One region of the Pseudomonas sp. S2_A02 genome, then DNA from elsewhere that is predicted to be linked to it. Evidence: riboswitches for the same ligand, from Rfam matches in the RefSeq annotation. Region 1 holds a riboswitch; the other holds the start of a gene.
What was found. A riboswitch is a leader RNA that binds a small molecule or an ion and turns the genes downstream of it on or off. The one in region 1 is predicted to bind cobalamin.
Positions count from the first base shown of each region.

Region 2: another riboswitch for cobalamin. It lies ahead of cobW (cobalamin biosynthesis protein CobW); the one in region 1 lies ahead of cobO (cob(I)yrinic acid a,c-diamide adenosyltransferase).

Region 1 is NZ_CP162776.1:1,831,161-1,838,834, reverse strand. It holds gene hda (DnaA regulatory inactivator Hda) at 1-309, shown strand, start outside; gene AB4O41_RS08355 (C40 family peptidase) at 537-1,175, shown strand; gene AB4O41_RS08350 (C40 family peptidase) at 1,341-1,877, shown strand; gene AB4O41_RS08345 (PQQ-dependent sugar dehydrogenase) at 2,042-3,355, opposite strand; gene AB4O41_RS08340 (hypothetical protein) at 3,424-4,008, opposite strand; cobalamin riboswitch at 4,163-4,397, shown strand; gene cobO (cob(I)yrinic acid a,c-diamide adenosyltransferase) at 4,479-5,090, shown strand; partial or broken gene AB4O41_RS08330 (cobyrinate a,c-diamide synthase) at 5,101-6,501, shown strand; gene bluB (5,6-dimethylbenzimidazole synthase) at 6,498-7,148, shown strand; gene cbiB (adenosylcobinamide-phosphate synthase CbiB) at 7,145-7,674, shown strand, end outside.
Region 2 is NZ_CP162776.1:46,153-53,826, reverse strand. It holds gene cobN (cobaltochelatase subunit CobN) at 1-3,580, opposite strand, end outside; gene cobW (cobalamin biosynthesis protein CobW) at 3,584-4,645, opposite strand; cobalamin riboswitch at 4,746-4,961, opposite strand; cobalamin riboswitch at 5,216-5,443, shown strand; gene AB4O41_RS00175 (CbtB domain-containing protein) at 5,565-5,756, shown strand; gene AB4O41_RS00170 (CbtA family protein) at 5,768-6,475, shown strand; gene AB4O41_RS00165 (cobalamin biosynthesis protein) at 6,472-6,885, shown strand; gene cobM (precorrin-4 C(11)-methyltransferase) at 6,968-7,674, shown strand, end outside.

The DNA.
Region 1 (7,674 bases):
CTGCTGATCGCGGCCTCGACATCCCCGCGCGAACTGCCGGTGAAGCTGGCAGACCTCAAGTCGCGGCTGACACTGGCACTCATCTTCCAGATGCGCCCGCTCTCTGACGAAGACAAATTGCGCGCCTTGCAGTTACGCGCATCCCGTCGTGGCCTGCACCTGACCGACGAGGTCGGGCATTTTATTTTGACCCGCGGTACCCGCAGCATGAGTGCGCTTTTCGAGCTGCTTGAACGCCTCGATCAGGCCTCCCTCCAAGCTCAGCGCAAGCTGACAATCCCCTTCCTGAAAGAAACCCTTGGTTGGTAAAAAACCTGATCAAGCCCAGGTTCTACGCGGGTTTTGGAAAATTTAAGGCGTCAACAAATCCGCTTTTCTGCAGGAGGGCAGGCTGCGCAAAGGTTCAAAATGGGCTTAAGCGCTTAGATGTAAACGAGAAACCGATAAGTCACATAAAGATCGATTGAATTTGCAAATGAGGTTGATAGCGGGCATAGTCGCGGCTTCTTTTATAACTATCAGCCACGGTCGTGCCCATGCTAAATCGCTTCGCACCCCTCGTGCCTCTCGCACTCGTCACCCTGTTGTTCGGTTGCGCTGCTCACTCTCCAGTGTCCCAGCAAGCGCCACAACAGCAGGTTTCAAATTCAGTTACCGCGCAGTCTTCTTCCGTTCTTTTCCAGGAAGAGCTGGCCACCGATAAAGAATTGGCAGACTTCGCCGGCGGCAAGTCGTACCAACTTCCGGTTCTGGCCGACAGCATCCTCGAACGTGGCATGTCCCTGATCGGTACCCGTTACCGTTTCGGCGGCACCTCCGAGGCTGGTTTCGACTGCAGCGGCTTCATTGGTTATCTGTTTCGTGAAGAGGCCGGCATGAACCTGCCGCGGTCCACTCGCGAAATGATCAACGTTGACGCTCCTCTGGTTGCTCGCAGCGCCCTCAAGCCGGGTGACCTGCTGTTCTTCGCCACCAATGGTCGTCGCGGTCGTGTCAGTCACGCCGGGATCTACTTGGGTGATAACCAGTTCATCCACTCCAGCAGCCGCAAAAGCGGTGGTGTCCGGATCGATAGCCTGGGCGACAGCTACTGGAACAAGACCTTCATCGAAGCCAAGCGCGCACTCGCGATGGCGCCGAATACGGCACCGGCTATCGTCACGGCTCGCAAGTAAGCGGACAGTTTGTAAGGCGAACTTAAAGTCTTACTTGAAGTTTGCCGCGTAGCCGCTAGAATCCTGATCTATTATTGATGGCAAACCGCCTGCGTTCTGCGCAGGCGGTTTTCTTTTCTGTCTTTGTGGCAGAAAAAGCCGCAGCCAGATCAGGATGTTCTGCTTATGACGATGTCGGCCCGCCTCGCACTCATGTTCTTCGCAGCGCTGCTCAGCGCCTGCGCCAGCCGCACACCGCCACCTGCGCCGGTAGTCCGCGCTCCAATTGTTTTCGGTCCTTCCCAAGCCTTTTCTCCTGCGGCAGAAGACGTGCTGTTTCGCGCGCTGGGTTTGGTGGGAACGCCTTATCGTTGGGGTGGCAACACGCCAGATTCCGGGTTCGATTGCAGCGGTCTGATCGGTTACGTGTATCGCGATGTCGCAGGCATTTCCTTGCCGCGCTCCACCCGCGAGATGATCGGTATGCAGGCCCCCAATATCGGCAAGGAAGGCCTGCAAACCGGTGACCTGATTTTCTTCGCCACCAATGGCGGCTCCCAGGTCAGCCACGCCGGGATCTACGTCGGCGAAGGCCGCTTCGTCCACGCCCCAGCCACGGGCGGCACGGTCAAGCTGGACAGCTTGTCCAAAGCTTACTGGCAGAGAGCCTATCTGAGCGCCAAGCGCGTCTTGCAACCCGAGCACTTGGCACATAATCCGTAGCGCAGGTTGTCATGGCCGCTCGCACGCTCTGTCGTAAACGCTGATCTCCTGTGGGAGCGGGCTTGCCCGCGATGACGTCGGCACATTCAACTTCGATGTAGTCTGGGCTGCCGCTATCGCGGGCAAGCCCGCTCCCACAGGGTTTTCGTCTGGCAGTAATCGCATTATTTAGCTGCGGAAACGCGCCACACCTTGTTCCCCACATCATCCGCCACCAGCAAGCCTCCTTGCTGATCGATCACCACGCCCACCGGCCGGCCCATGGCTTTTTCCTCGTCATTGAGGAAGCCCGTGAGCACATCCGCCGGCTGCCCGCTCGGTTTGCCGGCGCTGAACGGCACGAAAATCACTTTGTAGCCACTGAGCGGCTTGCGGTTCCATGAGCCATGCTGGCCGATGAAGGCACCTTGAGTGAACGGCGCGGGCAGTTTGCTGCCTTCGGCAAACGTCAGGCCCAGTGACGCGGTATGTGGCCCAACTGCATAGTCTGGCGCAATGGCCTTGGCCACCAGTTCAGGGTTTTGCGGCTCGACGCGAATGTCGACGTGCTGGCCGTAATAGCTGTAAGGCCAGCCGTAGAACCCACCGTCCTTCACGGATGTGATGTAGTCCGGCACCAGGTCGCTGCCGATTTCGTCACGCTCGTTGACGGCGGTCCACAGTGCGCCGCTCTGAGGCTCCCAGGCCAGACCGTTTGGATTACGAATCCCCGAGGCGAAGATCCGATGGTTGCCGGTGGCGCGGTCCACTTCCCAGATCGCCGCGCGTCCTTCCTCCTGATCCATGCCGTTTTCACCGACGTTGCTGTTCGAGCCCACGGTGACGTATAGCTTGCTGCCATCCTTGCTGGCGATGACGTTTTTGGTCCAGTGGTGATTCAGCGTGCCGCCCGGCAGATCGACCACCTTGATCGGCTGCGACTTGATCGCCGTCTCGCCGTTTTCGTAGTGGAAACGCAGCAGGCGGTCGGTGTCGGCGACATACAAGTCATTGCCGACCAGGGTCATGCCGAACGGCGAGTTGAGGTTTTCCAGAAACACCGTGCGGGTTTCGGCGACGCCGTCGTGGTCTTTGTCCCGCAGCAGGGTGATGCGGTTCGGGCTGGGGACGCCGGCACCGGCACGGCCCATGACTTTGCCCATGACCCAGCCGCGAATGCCTGTGCCATCATCGGGTTTGGGCGGCGCGTTGGTTTCGGCTACCAGCACATCGCCGTTGGGCAGCACATAGAGCCAGCGCGGATGATCGAGGCCTTCGGCAAACGCCGTCACTTGAGTCCCGGCCGCGGCGACGGGTTTCTTGCCTTCAGGCCAGCCGATCGCCGGGGCGATGTTTACCGTCGGGATCAGGGTTTTATTCGGCTCTGGCAGCTTGGGCGACGGTCCGGTTCCGTCCGAGACTTGCAGGCTGGAGGTTTCACCACAGGCGGCGAGCCCTCCGGCGAGCGCGATAATGAAAACGAGCTGGGGTTTGTGCATTACTGATCTTCCCTATGAATGCATTGACGTAATCATAGAGAAGCGTAGACGTTCGATGGTTCAACCCGTCAGCCGCGGGCTTCCTTGAACAATACGGCGATCCCTGGATGGTAGTTGCCGGTTTCATTACGCAACTTGCGGTAGGCGTAAGGGAAATACCAGGCCACGGCGCAGGTATGCTCCTTTTGCAGGTCGTCGACCATGTCCTGGAGCTCTTCCGGGGTGGCGCTGTGCTGGGCTTTTTGTGGCGCGACAAACAGGCAGCCGAGTTTCAGATCGCTGGCGTAGCTGATTCGCTTCGCGTCACTGGTGATGTCCGCCAGTGCCTGGGTCAGGTTCAGGCTATTGACTCGCGGCCAGCGCTGGGTGGCCTGGAGATATGCGCGTTCTTCGCTGCTGGCGATAAACAGATCGGCGCGGGCGTTGCGTTCGCCTTCTTCGGTCTGTTTGCGCGTCGACGTTTGTTGCAGCGTGACCATTTCTGCCATCCAGGCCGCGGCGGAGAGCAGGCCGAGGTTGGCGTTTTCGTCATACCAGTAAGGTGTATCGTTATCGCCGCGCACGGCATTGTAGCGGTCGATACAGTCAAACCAGCGTTCCAGCACCGGCCGCAGGAATTCCAGCTTCGGATTGCTGATGATCATGCCTTGCATGTGGCTCACCCTTGTTATTGTGTTGTCAGGTTGTGGCTCTTTGATATCACTGCTTGCAGTGTGGCACAAGATTGGCGTCAGTTAATTGATCGACGGCAGTTATTCGCTCAGAGGCGCCCCGGCTTTAATTGACGCTCCACCCCCAACCCTCTAACCTTCGCGGCTTGTTTCAGGTGCTCTGTGACGCTGGTCGACAGAGTGAAACAGGGAAGCCGGTGAGTGAATTTCTTCCAGCGAAGAATGATCACGATCCCGGCGCTGCCCCCGCAACGGTAAATGAGTAAAAGCTGCGCTTTGAGCCACTGTGTCGACTGTCGATATGGGAAGGCGCGCAGTTGGCCTTGGCGCCGCTCATGAGCCCGGAGACCGGCCTGACTCATCCAACGGCATCACGGTGGGCGATGCCAGGCTTCTTGCCGTCTATTCTTGTGCCTGCCCGCCGTTATCCAGCCTCAACGGAGAGCTCCCCCATGACTGATACCCCCGATCGTGACGAACGCCACCTGGCGCGCATGCTGCGCAAAAAAGCGGTGATCGACGAACGCATCGCCAACTCGCCAAATGAATGCGGTTTGCTGCTGGTGCTCTCCGGCAACGGCAAAGGCAAAAGCAGCTCGGCCTTCGGCATGCTTGCGCGGTCCATGGGCCACGGTATGCAGTGCGGCGTGGTGCAGTTCATCAAGGGGCGCACCAGCACCGGCGAGGAGTTGTTCTTCCGGCGCTTCCCGGAGCAGGTGCGTTTTCATGTGATGGGCGAGGGCTTCACCTGGGAAACCCAGGATCGCCAGCGTGACATTGCAGCCGCCGAAGCCGCGTGGGCGGTGTCCCGCGAATTGCTGCGTGATCCGGCCATTGGCCTCGTAGTGCTTGATGAGTTGAACATCGCCCTCAAGCACGGCTACCTCGATCTCGATCAAGTGCTCAGCGACTTGCAGGCCCGTCCGCCGATGCAGCACGTGGTGGTCACCGGTCGTGGCGCCAAACCGGAGATGATCGAGCTGGCCGACACTGTCACTGAAATGGGCATGATCAAGCACGCCTTCCAGGCCGGAATCAAAGCGCAAAAAGGCGTCGAGTTGTGAACTGCACTTTATGAATAGCCATCGTCAATGCCCGGCGGTACTGATCGCCGCGCCGGCCTCCGGTCAGGGCAAGACCACCGTCACCGCCGCGCTCGCCCGTTTGCATCGCAATCAGGGACGCAAGGTTCGCGTGTTCAAATGCGGCCCGGACTTTCTCGACCCGATGATTCTCGAGCGTGCCAGCGGTGCACCGGTCTATCAACTCGACATGTGGATGGTCGGCGAGCAGGAAAGTCGGCGTCTATTGTGGGAGGCCGCTGGCGAAGCCGATCTGATCCTCATCGAAGGCGTCATGGGGCTGTTCGACGGTACGCCGTCCAGCGCCGACTTGGCGCGGCACTTGGTGTGCCGGTGCTCGGCGTGATCGACGGCACCGCCATGGCGCAGACGTTTGGCGCGCTGGCCCTGGGCCTTGCGCGTTATCAGCCGGACTTGCCGTTTGCCGGTGTGCTGGCCAACCGGGTCGGCACCGTGCGCCATGCGCAGTTGCTCGAAGGCAGCCTGACTGAAGGCTTGCGCTGGTACGGCGCGTTGTCCCGGGAGACCGGGATCGAATTGCCGAGTCGGCATCTCGGCCTGGTTCAGGCCAGCGAGCTGAATGATCTTGATCTGCGTCTCGATGCGGCGGCTGAGTCGCTGACCAGCAGTTGCGATGTGGCTCTACCGCCGCCCGTGGAATTCGCCGCGCCTGAAATGATTACAGCCGAACCGTTGTTGGCCGGTGTGCGAATTGCCGTGGCCCGGGACGAAGCTTTCGCGTTTACCTACGGCGCGAGCCTGGATCTGCTACGGGCCATGGGCGCCAAACTGTCTTTCTTCTCGCCGATCCGCGACACCGAATTGCCGGAGGCAGACAGCCTGTATCTGCCGGGCGGTTACCCCGAACTGCACCATGTGGCGTTGTCGCAAAACACGCCGATGCTGACCGCGATCCGCGCTCATCACGCGGCGGGCAAACCGTTGTTGGCCGAGTGTGGCGGCATGCTGTATCTGCTGGATTCCTTGACCGATGTCGAGGGTACTCGCGCTGAACTGGTCGGCTTGCTGGCTGGTGATGCGGTGATGCAGAAGCGTCTTGCCGCGTTGGCTTTGCAGGCGGTTGAATTGCCGGAAGGTTTGCTGCGTGGGCACACCTATCACCACTCGTTGACCAGCACCGAACTTGAGCCGATTGCTCGTGGGCTGAGCCCGAATGGCGGGCGAGGGGGCGGAGGCGGTTTATCGTGAGGGGCGGATGACGGCTTCTTATGTGCATTTTTATTTTCCGTCGAATCCATCGGCGATTGCCGCGTTGTTTGTGCCTGATCGTGAGGCCGCCTTCGCGAGCAAGCCCGCTCCCACAGTGGACCGAGTTTCTTCAGGTCACACACCTTCTAATGTGGGAGCGGGCTTGCTCGCGAAGAGGCCATGACGGACAACGCATTTTCCGAAGCCGAACGCGAAGCTGTTTATCGCGCGATCGCCGAACGCCGCGACATGCGGCATTTCAGCGGCGGCACCGTCGAACCTGAGTTACTGAGGCGTCTGCTTGAAACCGCGCATCAGGCGCCGAGTGTCGGCCTGATGCAGCCTTGGCGTTTCATCCGCATCAGCGACCGGGCACTTCGCGGCAAGATTCAGCAGCTGGTGGAAGAGGAACGCATCCGCACCGCCGAAGCCCTCGGCGAGCGTTCCGACGAATTCATGAAGCTCAAGGTCGAAGGCATCAACGACTGCGCCGAGGTGCTGGTCGCCGCGCTGATGGACGATCGTGAGCGGCATATCTTCGGCCGTCGTACATTGCCGGAAATGGACATGGCCTCATTGTCCTGCGCCATCCAGAACCTTTGGCTCGCGTCCCGCGCCGAAGGCCTGGGCATGGGCTGGGTGTCATTGTTCGAGCCACAAGCGCTGGCGGACTTGCTGGGTTTACCGAGCGGGGCCAAGCCTTTGGCCATTCTTTGTCTGGGACCGGTCGAGGCATTCTATCCGGCGCCGATGTTGGTACTCGAAGGCTGGGCGCAAGCACGCCCACTCAGCGAGTTGCTGTATGAAAATTATTGGGGAGTGAGTCAATGAGTGTGGCGTTGTTGAGTGTCGCCGCGGTCGCGCTGGATGCGCTGCTGGGTGAACCCAAACGCTGGCATCCGCTGGTGGCGTTCGGTCGTTTTGCCGATCGCATCGAGCAGCGTTTCAACTCCGGTGGCCGTGGCTGGCGCAGTCATGGCGTTACAGCCTGGGTGATGGCGGTCGTGCCGTTGACTTTGCTGGCCACCGCAATTTCCTGGGCGCCTTACGTTGGCTGGATCGTAGAGATTTTGGTGCTCTATTGCGCCCTCGGTATGCGCAGCCTTGGTGAGCACGTCGAGCCGGTGGCCAAGGCCCTGCGCAGCGATGATTTAATCGAGGCGCGCAACCGCGTCGGCTATCTGGTCAGCCGTCAGACCAGTGAGCTGGATGAAACCGAAGTCGCCCGCGCCGCCACCGAATCGGTGCTGGAGAACGGCAGCGATGCGGTATTCGCCGCGCTGTTCTGGTTTGCCGTGGCGGGTGCGCCCGGCGTGGTGCTTTATCGTCTGAGCAACACGCTCGATGCGATGTGGGG
Region 2 (7,674 bases), 1.8 Mb from region 1:
TGACCCCGTCGATCCATTTCGGATTGGCTGCACGGGAACGGATCACCCGGTTCAGCTCTTCCTTCAAGGTGCGAATCTTAGGCAAGTCCGGCTGACTGTGGTCGCCGTGATAACTGGCCGCTGCTTCACCGCTGAGACTTTCGACGGCCGCCAGCATGCCACCCTGGAACTGGTAATAGTCGTTGGAATCGAGCAAGTCGTGTTCGCGGTTGTCCTGGTTTTGCAACACTGCCTGCACCTGGCTCAGACGCTGGGCGAACTGTTCGCGGGCGGCGGTGCCTTCATCGGAGCCGCCGTAAGCGTAGCCGCCCCAGTTCAGGTAAACCTCGGCCAAGTCCTCACGGCTTTGCCACAAGCGACCGTCGATGGCGCCCTGCACGCCCGCGCCGTAAGCACCCGGTTTGGCGCCGAAGATGCGCCAGCCGGCCTGCCGCCGCGCAGCGTCTTCATCCAGACCGGATTCCAGCAGCGCTTGCCACTCAGCGCGGACCTTGGCCGCCAACGGGTTGAGATCGTCCGGTTCATCCAGCGCGGCGACCGCTTGCACGGCGGCGTCGAACAACCGGATCAGGTTGGCAAAGGCATCGCGGAAGAATCCGGAAACGCGCAAGGTCACATCCACGCGCGGGCGGTCCAGCAGGCTCAACGGCAGAATTTCGAAGTCGTCGACCCGTTGACTGCCCGTCGCCCACACCGGTCGCACGCCCATCAGCGCCATGGCCTGGGCAATGTCGTCGCCGCCGGTGCGCATGGTCGCGGTGCCCCAGACCGACAAGCCGAGCTGCCGCAGGTGATCGCCGTGGTCCTGCAAGTGCCGTTCGAGAATCAGGTTCGCGGACTGGAAGCCGATGCGCCACGCGGTGGTGGTCGGCAGGTTGCGCACGTCCACCGAATAGAAATTGCGCCCGGTGGGCAGCACGTCCAACCGGCCGCGACTCGGTGCGCCGCTCGGGCCGGCCGGGACGAATCGACCGCTGAGGGCGTCCAGCAAGCCGCGCATTTCTGCCGGGCCGCAGGCGTCCAGGCGTGGGGCGACCACTTCGCGCAGGCTCTCAAGGATGGCGCTGACGTCAGCCCACGCAAGACCCTGTGGGAGCGGGCTTGCCCGCGATAGCGGTGGGTCAGATAAATCAATGTCGACTGACACGCCGCCTTCGCGGGCAAGCCCGCTCCCACAGGGGTCGTGGTGGGCTTGAGATGGGTTCAGTGTCAGCAAGATCAGTTCAGCGGCAAATAGCTCCAGTCGCTCGCGGGTATCGCCCGCTGTGCGCCATAGCTCATCGCTGACCGACAACAGGGCATCCGGACGCAGCCCGACCCAAGGCTCAGCCAACGCGCAATCCAGCGGATCGAAGCCCAATTCAAACGCCTTGGCCAATGCCCGCAGCAAGCTCGATTGCGCCCCACGGCCATCGCCGCGAGGAATGCGCAGCAAAGCCAATAAGGTGTCGATGCGTAACCGCCCGACCGGCGACTCGCCAAACACGTGCAGGCCATCACGGATCTGCGACTCCTTCAAGTCGCACAAATACGTGTCCAGACGCGGCAACCAGATCGCCGCGTCGGCGTCACTGTCGAGCTTTTCGTCGAGCTGCAGTTCACGGTCGATGTGCGTGTCGCGCACCAGTTGCAGAATGTCGCGTTGCAACTCCCGGGCGCGGCGCGGATCGAGCAATTGCGCTTCGTAATACTCGTCGGCCAACAATTCGAGATTACGCAGCGGACCGTAGGTTTCGGCGCGGGTCAGCGGCGGCATCAGGTGATCGATGATCACCGCCTGCGTACGACGCTTGGCCTGGGCGCCCTCGCCCGGGTCATTGACGATAAACGGGTAGATGTTCGGCAGCGGCCCGAGCAATGCGTCCGGCCAGCAGTTTTCCGACAACCCAACGCCCTTGCCCGGCAGCCATTCGAGGTTGCCGTGCTTGCCGACGTGGATCACGCCGTGAGCGCCGTAGGTGTTGCGCAACCAGAAGTAGAACGCCAGATAGCCGTGGGGCGGCACCAAGTCCGGGTCGTGATACACCGCGCTCGGGTCCACCTGGTAACCCCGGGCGGGCTGAATGCCAACGAAAGTCAGGCCGAAGCGCAGACCGGCAATCATCATTCGTCCGCCACGGAACATTGGATCATTTTCGGGGGCGCCCCAGCGCTCCAGCACGGCTTGGCGATTGGCCTCGGGCAGCGCGTTGAATATCAGGTTGTAATCGTCCAGCGCGAGGCTTTGATGACAGGGACGCTGGTCGAGGGTGTCGAGGTCGTTGCTGACGCCGCCGAGCAATTGCTGGATCAACGCGGTGCCACTGTCCGGCAACTCGGCCGGCAGCGGATAACCTTCGACATGCAGGGCACGGAGGATATTCAGTGCGGCAGCCGGTGTATCGAGACCCACGCCATTGCCGATGCGCCCATCGCGAGTCGGGTAGTTGGCGAGGATCAGGGCGATGCGTTTTTCGCCGTTGGGCACTCGCACCAGATCGATCCAGCGCCGCGCCAGTTCGGCGACAAAATCCATGCGCTCAGGTGCAGGCCGGTAGCAGACCACGTCGGACTGACTGCGCTCGCTGCGCCACGCCAGATCCTTGAAGCTGATCGGCCGACTGATGATTCGCCCATCCAGCTCCGGCAGCGCGATATGCATCGCCAAATCACGGGGACCGAGGCCTTGTTCGCTGGCGCGCCAACCGGGTTCATTGTCCTGGGCGCAGATCGCCTGGATCACCGGAATGTTGCGGCGAAACGGTCGCAGATGCGGCGCTTCGGGGCTGGACTGGGCGAAACCGGTGGTGTTGAGAATCACCCCCGCCTCGACTTCATCCAGCAAGTCCTCAACCACCGTCAGGCAGCCGGGCTCTTTCAAACTGGCCAGCGCAATCGGCAACGGATTCAACCCCGCCGCCTGCAAACGCTGGCAGAAAATATCGATGAAACCAGTATTCGCCGCCTGCAGATGCGAGCGGTAAAACAGCACCGCCGCCACCGGCTGATCAGCTTGCCAGTCGGCTTGCCAATCCTTCAGTTCTGCGGGGCTTTTTTGCGGATGGTAAATCGCGGTGCGTGGCAGGGTTTGCGGCTCGGACCATGGGTAGTTACGGCCCAGCCAGCGATTAGCGAGGCAGCGAAACAGGTCGAGTGCGTTGGCCATGCCGCCCTGACGCAGGAAGTGCCAGAGCCGGTCGCGGTCTTGCGCGGTTACGGTGCTCAGGTCACTCAGTTCCGGGTCCGGGCGATCATCCCCCGGCACCAGAATCAGCTGAACGCCGCGTTCGGATAATTCCACCAGCCGCTCAATGCCATAACGCCAATAGGCGATGCCGCCGTGCAGCGAAATCAGAATAACCTTGGCGTGGCGCAGCACTTCGTCGACATAGAGATCGACCGAGGCGTGATTCTGCACCTGCATCGGGTTAGCCAGGCGCACGCTCGGGTAATCGTCGGGCAACTGCTGCGCCGCTTCGGCGAGCAACGCCAGGCTGGAGTCACCGCTGCACAGGATCACCAGCTCGGCGGGGGTTTGTCCAAGGTCGGCAATGTTGTCATCCGACACGAAACCGCCGGGCTGGGTCCTGAGCAGGTGCATGGTTTAAACGCTGAGCGCAGCGCGCAATTGCGCTTCGAGCTGAGCGGCGTCCAGATCCTGACCGATCAACACCAGACGGGTGGTGCGCGCTTCTTCAGTGCCCCACTGACGGTCAAAGTGCTTGTCGAAACGCGTGCCCACGCCCTGGATCAGCAGGCGCATCGGCTTGTTCGGCACCGCTGCAAAACCTTTAACCCGAAGGATGCCGTGCTGGACCACCAATTGAGTCAGTGCATCCATCAGCAGGCTTTCGTCGGCTTGTGGCAGCTCGATCGAGATGGAATCGAACGCGTCATGGTCGTGATCATCTTCACCTTCATGGTGATGATCGTGATGGCTGTGGCGGCTGTCGATGTGCTCTTCGGAACCGGCACCGAGGCCGATCAGCACGTCAAGTGGCAGACGGCCGCTGCTGGCTTCGATGACTTTCACCGCTGGCGGCAGTTCTTCGGCGACTTCCAGGCGCACACGGGCCAGGTCGTCAGCGCTGATCAGGTCGGCCTTGTTGAGGATCACCAGGTCGGCGCTGGCCAGTTGGTCGGCAAACAGCTCGTGCAGCGGCGATTCGTGGTCCAGGTTCGGGTCGAGTTTGCGCTGGGCATCAACCTGATCCGGGAACGCAGCGAAGGTACCAGCAGCCACGGCCGGGCTGTCGACCACGGTGATCACCGCGTCAACCGTGCAGGCGCTGCGGATTTCTGGCCATTGGAAGGCTTGAACCAAAGGTTTTGGCAAGGCCAGGCCCGAAGTTTCGATGAGGATGTGGTCGAGGTCGCCGCGACGAGCGACCAGTTCGCGCATCACCGGGAAGAATTCTTCCTGAACTGTGCAGCACAGGCAGCCGTTGGCCAGCTCATAGACGCGACCGTTGGCTTCTTCTTCGGTGCAACCGATCGAGCACTGCTTGAGGATCTCGCCATCGATGCCAAGCTCGCCGAACTCGTTGACGATCACCGCGATGCGGCGGCCCTGGGCGTTGTCGAGCATGTGGCGCAGCAAGGTGGTTTTGCCCGAGCCGAGGAAGCCGGTAACGATGGTGACAGGGAGTTTGGCCAGTGTTTTCATCGGATGCCCTTTGGCAAGGTGGCGGGCATACGGGACGACAATCGCTGCGGCAGGTGCGCGCACAAGAGTTTCGCCACCGGATCACCCCGCCCGGTTGAAAGTGAGAATCTGTGTCGAGGCAGGTCTCCTGGCTGACGGTGTGCCGGCCTTATTGGCCTGGCATTCGCTGCGCCTTCCCGCGAACCTGATGGATCAGGGCTTGCAGTGGCGTGGCAGCGAACATCACCGTTCACAGTTGCGGGGGCAGCCGCGGCATCGACCGCGTTCCCTTCTTAGCTTCGGCAGATGCCGAAGAACCTCGAAAGCGCAAGGCTACGCATCGTGTGGGGGCGGGTCAATCACTGAGCACGCCACAGCCCCCCTTGATTGATCGTTCCCACGCTCTGCGTGGGAATGCAGCCCGGGACGCTCTGCGTCCCATCCAGAGCCGAACGCGGAGCGTCCGTTGAGGCATTCCCACGCAGAGCATGGGAACGATCAAAACGGGGGCAAGCCCCCTCGCCACAGGCAAGCCCCTACCACAGAGTTGAGAACCCTTGCCAATTGACGCCCAACCCCCGCCCATGCTCTCCTACACACCTTGTTACGGGTGCCCTTCACAGGGTGAAACGGGAAACCGGTGAATCATGTGCTTTACTCTTAAGCCATGCCAGTCCGGTGCTGCCCCCGCAACGGTAAGCGAGTGAAGCGTCAGATCCACTGTGCCCGTCATACGGCATGGGAAGGTGATGCTTGCAGGTGTCGGCGCAAGCCCTGCCCCTCGCGAGCCCGGAGACCGGCCCGCAACACAAAGTGACTTTTACGTTCACTGAATAACAAACCCGCGGTGGGCGGGCGCTGTTCGAAATCTCTGCGTGCCCCGGCGTGCGGCGGTTTTCATGCGCTCTATTCACCCGCTGACAGACCAGAGGGAAGCGCCATGTCGATCATCAGCAGTACCGCCAGTAGCACCGCCAGCACCACTTCAACCTTGAGCCAACGCCTGACCGCCGCTTTTTGTGCGTCGATCCTTGGCGCGTGCCTGGTGTACTTCGCCGGTTTCTCGCACATCGAAGCGGTACACAACGCCGCGCACGACACCCGTCACAGCTCTGCCTTTCCGTGCCATTGAGACCTGCTGACATGATCAAGCGTATTGCGCAAACCGCAGGTTTCACCGGGTTGCTGGCCGCCCTGCTGCTGACCCTGCTGCAAAGCTTTTGGGTTGCCCCGCTGATTTTGCAGGCCGAGACCTACGAAAAATCCGAGCCGGCTGCTGTCGAAGTCCACGAGCACGATGCTGGCGCTGTCGCCGCTCATACCCACGACGCCGAAACATGGGAGCCGGAAGACGGCTGGCAGCGCGTGCTGTCAACCACCGGCGGCAATCTGGTGGTAGCGGTCGGTTTCGCCCTGATGCTCGCGGGCCTCTACACCTTGCGCGCTCCACGCCGTACCTCTCAGGGCCTGCTCTGGGGTCTGGCCGGTTATGCGACGTTCGTGCTGGCGCCAACCCTCGGCCTGCCACCTGAGCTGCCGGGCACTGCCGCAGCAGATCTGGCGCAACGGCAGATCTGGTGGATTGGCACTGCCGCGTCCACCGCTGTCGGCATCGCGCTGATCGTGTTCAGCCGCCACTGGCTGATGAAGATCCTCGGCGTGGCGATCCTGGCCGTGCCTCATGTGATCGGTGCACCGCAACCGGAAGTGCATTCGATGCTGGCTCCGGAAGCCCTGGAAGCGCAGTTCAAAATCGCTTCGCAGCTGACCAACATGGCGTTCTGGCTGGCCCTTGGCCTGATCAGCGCCTGGTTGTTCCGCCGCAAAAGCGATGGCCAGTACTCCGCATGACTGACGTCAGCACAGCGCCGACCCTGGTGGTCGGCCTGGGCTGCCAGCGCGGCTGCCCCGTCAGCACGCTGCGGGCGCTGCTTGATCAAGCGTTACAGGCTCATCAAATCGAGCTTCGTCAGATCAAGGCCTTGGCCAGCATCGACCTCAAGCGCGAAGAGCCCGCCCTGATCGAACTGGCCGAACAGCTGGCATTGCCGTTGACGTATTTCAGCAGCGAACAATTGGCCGGTTATGAACCGCAACTCAGCCACCACTCGGACATCGCGTTCGAACGCACCGGCTGTTACGGCGTAGCGGAAAGTGCCGCGCTGGCACTGGCCGAACAGTTAGCTCAGGCACCGGCAAAGTTGCTGATTCCACGACAAAAATACGCCCAGGCCACCCTGGCATTGGCCAGCGCCGCGTAAAATCCCCGATAATCCCCGCCTTCGATCATGAGCAGTCTTCATCTGAAGCGTGCCCATACCCTTTTTCTGACAGGAAACGACGATGACCGTCTACTTCATTGGCGCAGGCCCCGGCGACCCGGAACTGATCACCGTTAAAGGCCAGCGGTTGATTCGTAGCTGCCCGGTCATCATCTATGCAGGCTCCCTGGTGCCCACTGCTGTGCTGGAGGGTCACCAGGCCGAACAAGTGGTCAACAGCGCCGAACTGCACCTGGAGCAGATCATCGAGCTGATCAAGGCCGCACATGCCAACGGCCAGGACGTGGCCCGGGTGCATTCCGGCGATCCGAGCCTGTACGGCGCGATTGGCGAGCAGATTCGCTACTTGCGTGAGCTCGACATCCCTTTCGAAATCATTCCCGGCGTCACCGCCACTGCCGCCTGCGCGGCGCTTTTGGGGGCCGAGCTAACCCTGCCGGACGTGTCACAGAGCGTGATTCTGACCCGCTACGCCGACAAGACCGCGATGCCGGCCGGTGAAGAGCTCGGTAGTCTGGCGCAGCATGGGGCGACCATGGCGATCCACTTGGGGGTCAATCATCTGGAGAAGATCCTCGCCGAATTGCTGCCGCACTACGGCGCCGATTGCCCGATCGCGGTGATTCATCGGGCGACCTGGCCGGATCAGGATTGGGTGGTGGGGACGCTGGCGGATATTGCCGGGAAGGTTGAAGCCAAGGGGTTTCGCCGCACGGCGCTGATTCTGGTGGGCCGGGTGTTGGGCAGCGATCACTTCAGTGAATCGTC